One region of the Caproiciproducens sp. NJN-50 genome, then DNA from elsewhere that is predicted to be linked to it. Evidence: riboswitches for the same ligand, from Rfam matches in the RefSeq annotation. Region 1 holds a riboswitch; the other holds the start of a gene.
What was found. A riboswitch is a leader RNA that binds a small molecule or an ion and turns the genes downstream of it on or off. The one in region 1 is predicted to bind thiamine pyrophosphate.
Positions count from the first base shown of each region.

Region 2: another riboswitch for thiamine pyrophosphate. It lies ahead of thiD (bifunctional hydroxymethylpyrimidine kinase/phosphomethylpyrimidine kinase); the one in region 1 lies ahead of EQM14_RS00165 (energy-coupled thiamine transporter ThiT).

Region 1 covers NZ_CP035283.1:31,991-35,387, forward strand. The annotation lists gene EQM14_RS00145 (VOC family protein) at 1-176, shown strand, start outside; gene EQM14_RS00150 (heparan-alpha-glucosaminide N-acetyltransferase) at 164-946, opposite strand; gene EQM14_RS00155 (thioesterase family protein) at 1,093-1,485, shown strand; gene EQM14_RS00160 (HAD-IA family hydrolase) at 1,482-2,141, shown strand; TPP riboswitch at 2,167-2,278, shown strand; gene EQM14_RS00165 (energy-coupled thiamine transporter ThiT) at 2,347-2,919, shown strand; gene EQM14_RS00170 (ECF transporter S component) at 3,320-3,397, shown strand, end outside.
Region 2 covers NZ_CP035283.1:1,249,086-1,252,482, forward strand. The annotation lists gene EQM14_RS06000 (ABC transporter permease) at 1-143, opposite strand, end outside; gene EQM14_RS06005 (ABC transporter permease) at 159-1,076, opposite strand; TPP riboswitch at 1,805-1,903, shown strand; gene thiD (bifunctional hydroxymethylpyrimidine kinase/phosphomethylpyrimidine kinase) at 2,145-2,939, shown strand; gene thiC (phosphomethylpyrimidine synthase ThiC) at 2,936-3,397, shown strand, end outside.

The DNA.
Region 1 (3,397 bases):
TTTCCGCCGAATCGGAAGAAGCGGTGGAAAATCTGACAAAAAAGATGCGGGCAGGCGGCGTTCCCGTGGTGAGCGGCCCCAGGCATACCGGCGACGGCTGCTTTGAAAGCTGCGTGCTGGACCCGGACGGAAACCGGGTGGAGATCACGGCGGAGCCCAAGGTTCAGGAAAAATAGGACGCGGCCTGTTTGAGCAGCAGGCACAGCCCGTAGATGACCGGCTGGTGGAACAGGTACAGCACAAGCGCGTGGCGCCCGAACCAGGAGAGAACGGGGACCTGCGAGCGGTAGGCGATTTCCGGGAATCTGCCCGCCCCGGCCAGCTTGCCGACAAAGGTCCCCGCCGCGAAAACGAAAATCCACGGCAGCATGGGGAAATAATCGGAGCTTTCAAAGCCGGGGCCGGGGAAGCCGAGCGGCGCGAGCCAGGCGGAAGCGTAGAGTCCCTCCGGCAGCGGTATGCCGAGGCCCCGGCCGCAGCCCAGGGTTCCGTACGGAACGCCGCGCGTCAGGAAATAAAGGGCAAAGCAGACGAGGACCGGGACCCACGAAAACCGGAAGCGGTCGGCATAAGGCTTGAGAAGGCCGAACAGGATCATGCACACCGCGAGGAAATGCAGCACGCCGAACGTGATGACGTCCTCCGGCAAAAAAATCCAGGTGACCAGCGTCACGCCGAGCGCGACGGCCAGCAGCTTTGTCCCGCGCGCTAAATTGGAATGCGTCAGGTTGGAGGCGATGCCGGAGATAAACAGGAACATCCCGGCGAAAAAGGGTTCCGCGGGCATGAAGAACCGGAAAAAATAAATCCCGACGTCGTTTCCGAACAGATACCCGAACGTGTAAAAGCCGTGGTAAAACACCATGCAGAACACGGCGAAACCGCGGAGCTCGTCCATTAAATAAATCCTGCCGCGCCCGTTCGGCGCGGCGCTTTTTTCCGGCATTTGGCCGCCTCCCCGTCTTAAAATTGAACCCGTGAAAAGGATGAAATCTTCCGCTGGATATGTTATAATGGCAGCGGAGACGGCCCGGAACAAGAGGCCGTGCGAAAGAATCGTATTATTATATCATGCATCAGGAGGGAATTACAATGCCGGACACCCGATTGACAAAGGAATTCACCGTTTCTCAGGAAATGCTCGCCTCGCGCATGGGCAGCGGGCTTCTGCCCGTATTGGCAACGCCGATTGTCGCGGCCTTTTTCGAAAACACGGCGATGGAGATCGCCGCGGGGTATCTCTCGGACGGCGAAACGACCGTCGGCTCGAAAATCACCGTGGAGCATCTGGCTCCGACGGCGCCTGGCTGCAAGGTCACGGTGACCGCCGAACTGGAAGAGCATGAAAAAAGGACGTTCCGGTTCCGTCTGGAAGCGCGCGACAACGCGGGAGTCGTCGCGACGGGGACGCATGTGCGCGTCAGCGTGGCGGGCGAGCGGTTTATGAAGAAGGCGGAAGAGCGGAAAAACACGGTGGCTCAATGAGCCTTCGCTGTGATCTGATCCTGTTCGACCTGGACGGCACACTGACGGACTCCGGGCCGGGGATCACCAACGGGCTGAGGGAAGCGTTCCGGCATGTCGGCTGGCCGGTCCCCGGGCCGCAGGTGCTGCGCCGGTTCATCGGTCCTCCGCTCCTCAACATGCTGAAGGAACTTTTTCCCCGGATGACGGAAAAGACGACCGCCGAGCTGATCGGCGACTACCGCAGATACTACGCGGAGCGGGGCGCCTTTGAAAACGAGGTATACCCCGGCATTTTCGATCTTCTGGACGAGCTGCGGCTGGGCGGGGCAAAGCTGGCGGTCGTGACCTCGAAGCCCGCGACCCCGACAAAGCGAATCCTGGATTATTTCGGCCTTTCGCCGCATTTTGATTATGTCTCGGCGGAGAGCGACTCCGACCGCGGCAGCGGCAAGGAGTTTCTGATCCGCCCCGCGCTGGAGCACTTCGGCGTTCCCGCGTCCCGCGCCGTCATGATCGGCGACACGAAATACGACGCGGCGGGCGCGCGCAGGGCGGGCACGAACTTTGTCGGGGTCCTGTACGGATTCGGCACGCGGGAGGAAATGGAGCGCGAGGGCGGGGAGCATTTTTCCAGAACGGTGGAAGACCTGCGCGGATTTCTGATTGACAAATAGCGGTTCCTGTTGTATGATGATTTTGAAAATTGAAAAGGGGTGCTGGGTATTTCCCGGCTGAGAGCAGGCGAAGCGACGCCTGAAACCCATAACCTGATCTGGATAATGCCAGCGTAGGAAAACGAAAATCACGCTCCGCGCAGGCCGCGGGGCGTTTTTTTGTTCTCCATAGCGGAATTCCGGACAAAATGGAGGGACAAAAGCAATGACAAATGAAAAGAGCAATTCCGGCATGAACGCCGCCAACCTGCGGCTGGTGGAAAGCGCGATCATGCTGGCGCTTGCAACGGTGCTGAGCCTGATCAAGGTGTACCAGATGCCGCTGGGCGGGTCGGTGACGCTGTGCAGCATGCTGCCGGTGCTGCTGATCGGCTACAAATACGGGTTCAAATGGGGGGTCCTTACGGGATTTACCTACGGCGTGATCCAGCTCCTGCTGGACGTCGCGGCGGTGATGTCCTGGGGCCTGACTCCCGTCGCGGTGGCGGCGTCGTTCGCATTCGACTACCTTCTCGCGTTCACCTGCCTGGGCCTTGCGGGCATCTACGGCAAGAGCTTCCCGAAATTCGTCGCGGGGATGTTCACGGCGGTCTTCCTGCGGTTTTTGAGCCATGTGATCTCCGGCGTGACGGCCTACGCCTCCTGGCTGCCGGACGAATGGCACGGCCACCTGTGGCTTTATTCCATCGCCTACAACGGCTCGTACGTTCTTCCCGACTTCGCCGTCTGCCTTGTGGTCGGCGCGCTGCTCTACAAGCCGCTCAGGCGTTTCCTCTGAGCGGCGTGCCGCCGCTCTCTTCAGCCTACCCCTGAAAACGGAGCAATTTTTCAGTTTTTCCGGGTAGGACTGTTCCGGGAATCTCCCGGCGGCGGGACGGAGGTTGGCAACTCTCCAAAACCAAAGCCGGGAACGCCGCAGGCGGGAAAGACGCTGTGCGTCCGCCGCAGGCGCGTCCCGACCGGAGGTCCGCCGCAGGCAAGAAAGACGCTGTGCGTCTTGACATTCTTCGCCTGCTGGGATAAAATAAAAACAAAGAAAGCCACGAAGGCTTTCGCCCATCGGTAAAATTTCAGTAAAATTTCATAATTGCAATCATAATGAAACCATGAAGGGAAACCGTATGAAACGGTCTTTTCACGGTTTCATTTTTTATTTTATCAGGAAAGAGTTGTGAATCATGAAAAAATCAATGACGGTAAACCTCACCGGCGCGGCGCTCTGCATCGCCCTCGGCCTGATTCTGCCGGTTCTGTTC
Region 2 (3,397 bases), 1.2 Mb from region 1:
TTGTGAAGAAGCCGACTGAGAGCGTCCCTCCAAAAGGTGGTGCTTTCCCTCATGACGACAAGCTGCTGCTTTTCCTCCTCGTCCGCGGGCAGAAAATCGTCCGTTCTTAATTGAAGAGTAAACGGGTTCTTGAATGCTTCCATTTCCATTATCCTCCCTTACTGCAATGAGATCCGCGGATCGATCAGTTTATAACAGAGATCAACAACCAGGTTCATCACTACAATCAGGACGGCTAGGAATATGGTTGTGCTCATAACCAAAGGATAATCGCGCGCCGTGATGCACAGGATAAACTCACGGCCGAGGCCCGGAATGTTAAAGATGCTTTCAACCACGAAGCTTCCGGTGACTGTGTAGGCAAGCAAAGGCCCAAGGTAGGTAATGACGGGTAAAATGGCGTTGCGCAGAGCGTGCTTATACAGCAGCACAAGCCTTCCGACCCCCTTGGATTTGGCTGTCCGGATGTAATCCTGATCAAGGGCGTCGAGCATGCCGGAACGCATCAGCCGGGTGATGTAGGACATCGGGTAGAAAGCCAGCGTGACGCACGGCAGAATGTAGGCGGAGAAGGAGCGCAGCCCGAACGTAGGCAGCCATTTCAGCTTCACGCCGAATATGATCATTAAAAATGTCGCCATCACAAAGCTTGGGACCGCGATTCCCAGGGTTGAAACAACCATTAGGGCGCGGTCTGTAAAGCGTCCCCGGTTCAAGGCGGAAACGGACCCCATGATGACTCCCAGAATCAATGCAAGCAAAATGGAGATTCCGCCAAGCCTGGCGGACACCGGAAATGCCGTGAGAATAATGTCGTTGGCGGAGCGGCCTTTCTGTTTCAAGGAATCCCCAAGGTCGCCCTTCAGCAGATTTCCCATATAGGTCAGATATTGCTGCGGCAACGGTTTGTCGAGGCCGTATTTCGCATTTAATGCGGTTAAAGTCTCTTTCGGTATATTCTTTTCGCTTAAGAACGGGCCGCCGGGAATCAGATTCATCAGCGTAAAAGTGATGATGGATATGAAGAAAATTGTCAGTATGGCATAACCGGTTCTTTTTATGGCAAATGCTCCCAAAAAAATATCCCCCTTTTTCCTTCTATTTATTAGAAACGGCAGGTACATTCCTCGTTGAATGCGCCTGCCGCTCAATAAATCTTCATGCTAGAATATTACTGTATGACTTATAAATATTCATTGCTGGAATTTTTATAATTTTGCACCGAAAAACCCGCTACGTGAATTAACCGAGCGTTTCACATGCATTATGTAATTGCCAATCACTCCGTTTATCATGGGAACTGGCGCATTAAGTCACGATAGGCAAGGCATCTTATTTTTATCTTCGATCAATGTATGGAAACGCCGATCTGCTGAAACCCATACCGCTATGCTTCTTTACGGAGAGATAAATTCCTCCCCGGAACCTTTACCACTTCCCATGGCTTATTTCAGTTCGTCTTTTTGCTGGTATCGTCCGAAAGCATGATGAAAGTTAAAAAATAACTGATGCTGAACTCTCACATGAATTTAAATAAAAGTATAGTTGAACATTTTATAATTGTCAAGGCCAAATTTGTGCCCGCGCCATGCCCCTTCCGGCTGTGCTTTGAATAATTTTAATGGAAATGGAAGAATATTCATTGGATTGTAGACACCTCAATAAATTCCGGCGGATGGGCTGTTGCCATGGGGGGTGGTGAAAGCGGGAAATGGCCGAGGAATTCTGTTCAATGGCGGGGATTTGCAGTTGCATAATTTTTAATCCGGCATGATTGACAGAAAACCTGAAAAAAGATATAATAACAGAAAACGGGGGGAACTCGCTCGAGTTGAGAAGGTAAAACCTGACCCTTTGAACCTGTCGGTTAATACCGAAGTAGGGAACGTGCATTGAGTTTTCGATTGGCGTTCGCCTGTTTTTGGCGGACGCCTTTTTAACTGAATATCGCGGGGGGACTCAAATCGAGTTGAGAAGGTAAAACCTGACCCTTTGAACCTGTCAGTCAACGCTGTCGTAGGGAGCAAAGATGAATCAGCCCGCCGCATGTCCGGCGGGTATTTTTTTGCCGTTTGAAACCCCGTTTTTATGGAGAAAGGAGAGTTTGGATTCAGCGCATTATATATAGAAAGAGGGGACGATATATCAAAAATCTTCTGACGATCGCGGGTTCCGACTGCAGCGGCGGGGCAGGGATTCAGGCGGACCTGAAAACCTTTGCCGCGCACGGCGCTTACGGCATGAGCGTGATCGTTTCCGTTGTGGCGGAAAACACCTCCCGCGTCCTTTCCGTCTGCGATCTCGAACCGTCCGTGATCGGGGACCAGCTCGACGCCGTGTTTGAGGATATCCGGGTGGACGGCGTAAAGATCGGAATGCTGTCCGGTTCGGCGCAGATGCGGGCGGTTGCGCGAAAGCTCCGGCAGTACGGGCCGCCCGGCGTGGTGCTTGACCCCGTGATGGTGGCCAAGGGAGGCTGTGCCCTGATGCATCCGAATGCGCTGCAGACATTGAGGGAAGAACTGCTTCCTCTCTCGTATGTTCTGACGCCGAATCTGCCGGAAGCGGAAGCGTTGACGGGAATCAAAATCGAGACTTTGGACGGCCGGAAGCGGGCTGCCGAGAGGCTGCGCCGGATGGGAGCCGAAAACGTCCTGCTCAAGGGCGGGCATCTCTCCGGCGACGCGGAAGACCTGCTGTTTGACGGAAACGAGTTTACCATATTTACTCACGAGAGAATCGAAACGGATAATACACACGGGACAGGATGCACGCTTTCCTCCGCCATTGCCGCGAACCTTGCGGAAGGGATGTCCGTGCCCGAAGCGGCGCGCGCCGCGAAGGAGTATGTGACCGCGGCGATTGAACATGCTCTGCCGGTGGGGAAGGGGCACGGCCCGACCAATCACTTTTATTTTATGAAAGGAATCAGACGATGAAGAATGTTCAGACTCAGATGGAAGCCGCGAAAAAGGGCGTTGTTACAAAAGAGCTGAGAGCGGTCGCCGCCAAAGAGGGGATGGAGCCGGAAAAGCTCCTTGCGCTGGTCGCGGCGGGCCACGCGGTGATCCCGGCGAACGCCGGCCACACGGCGCTTTCCCCGGAAGGGGTCGGCGAGGGCCTCGCGACGAAGATCAATGTGAACCTCGGCGTTTCCGGCGACTGCAAAGATTATGGGACAGAGCTTCAAAAAGCGGAGCTTGCGGCCCGGTTCGGCGCGCACGCGATCATGGATCTGAGCAATTATGGCAAAACCCGTGAGTTTCGGCAGAGGCTGATCGCCGAGTCTCCCGCGATGATCGGAACGGTCCCCGTGTACGACGCGGTCGGTTATCTGGAAAAGGACCTGCTGGAGATCACCGCCCGGGATTTTCTGAAAGTTGTTGAGGCGCACGCC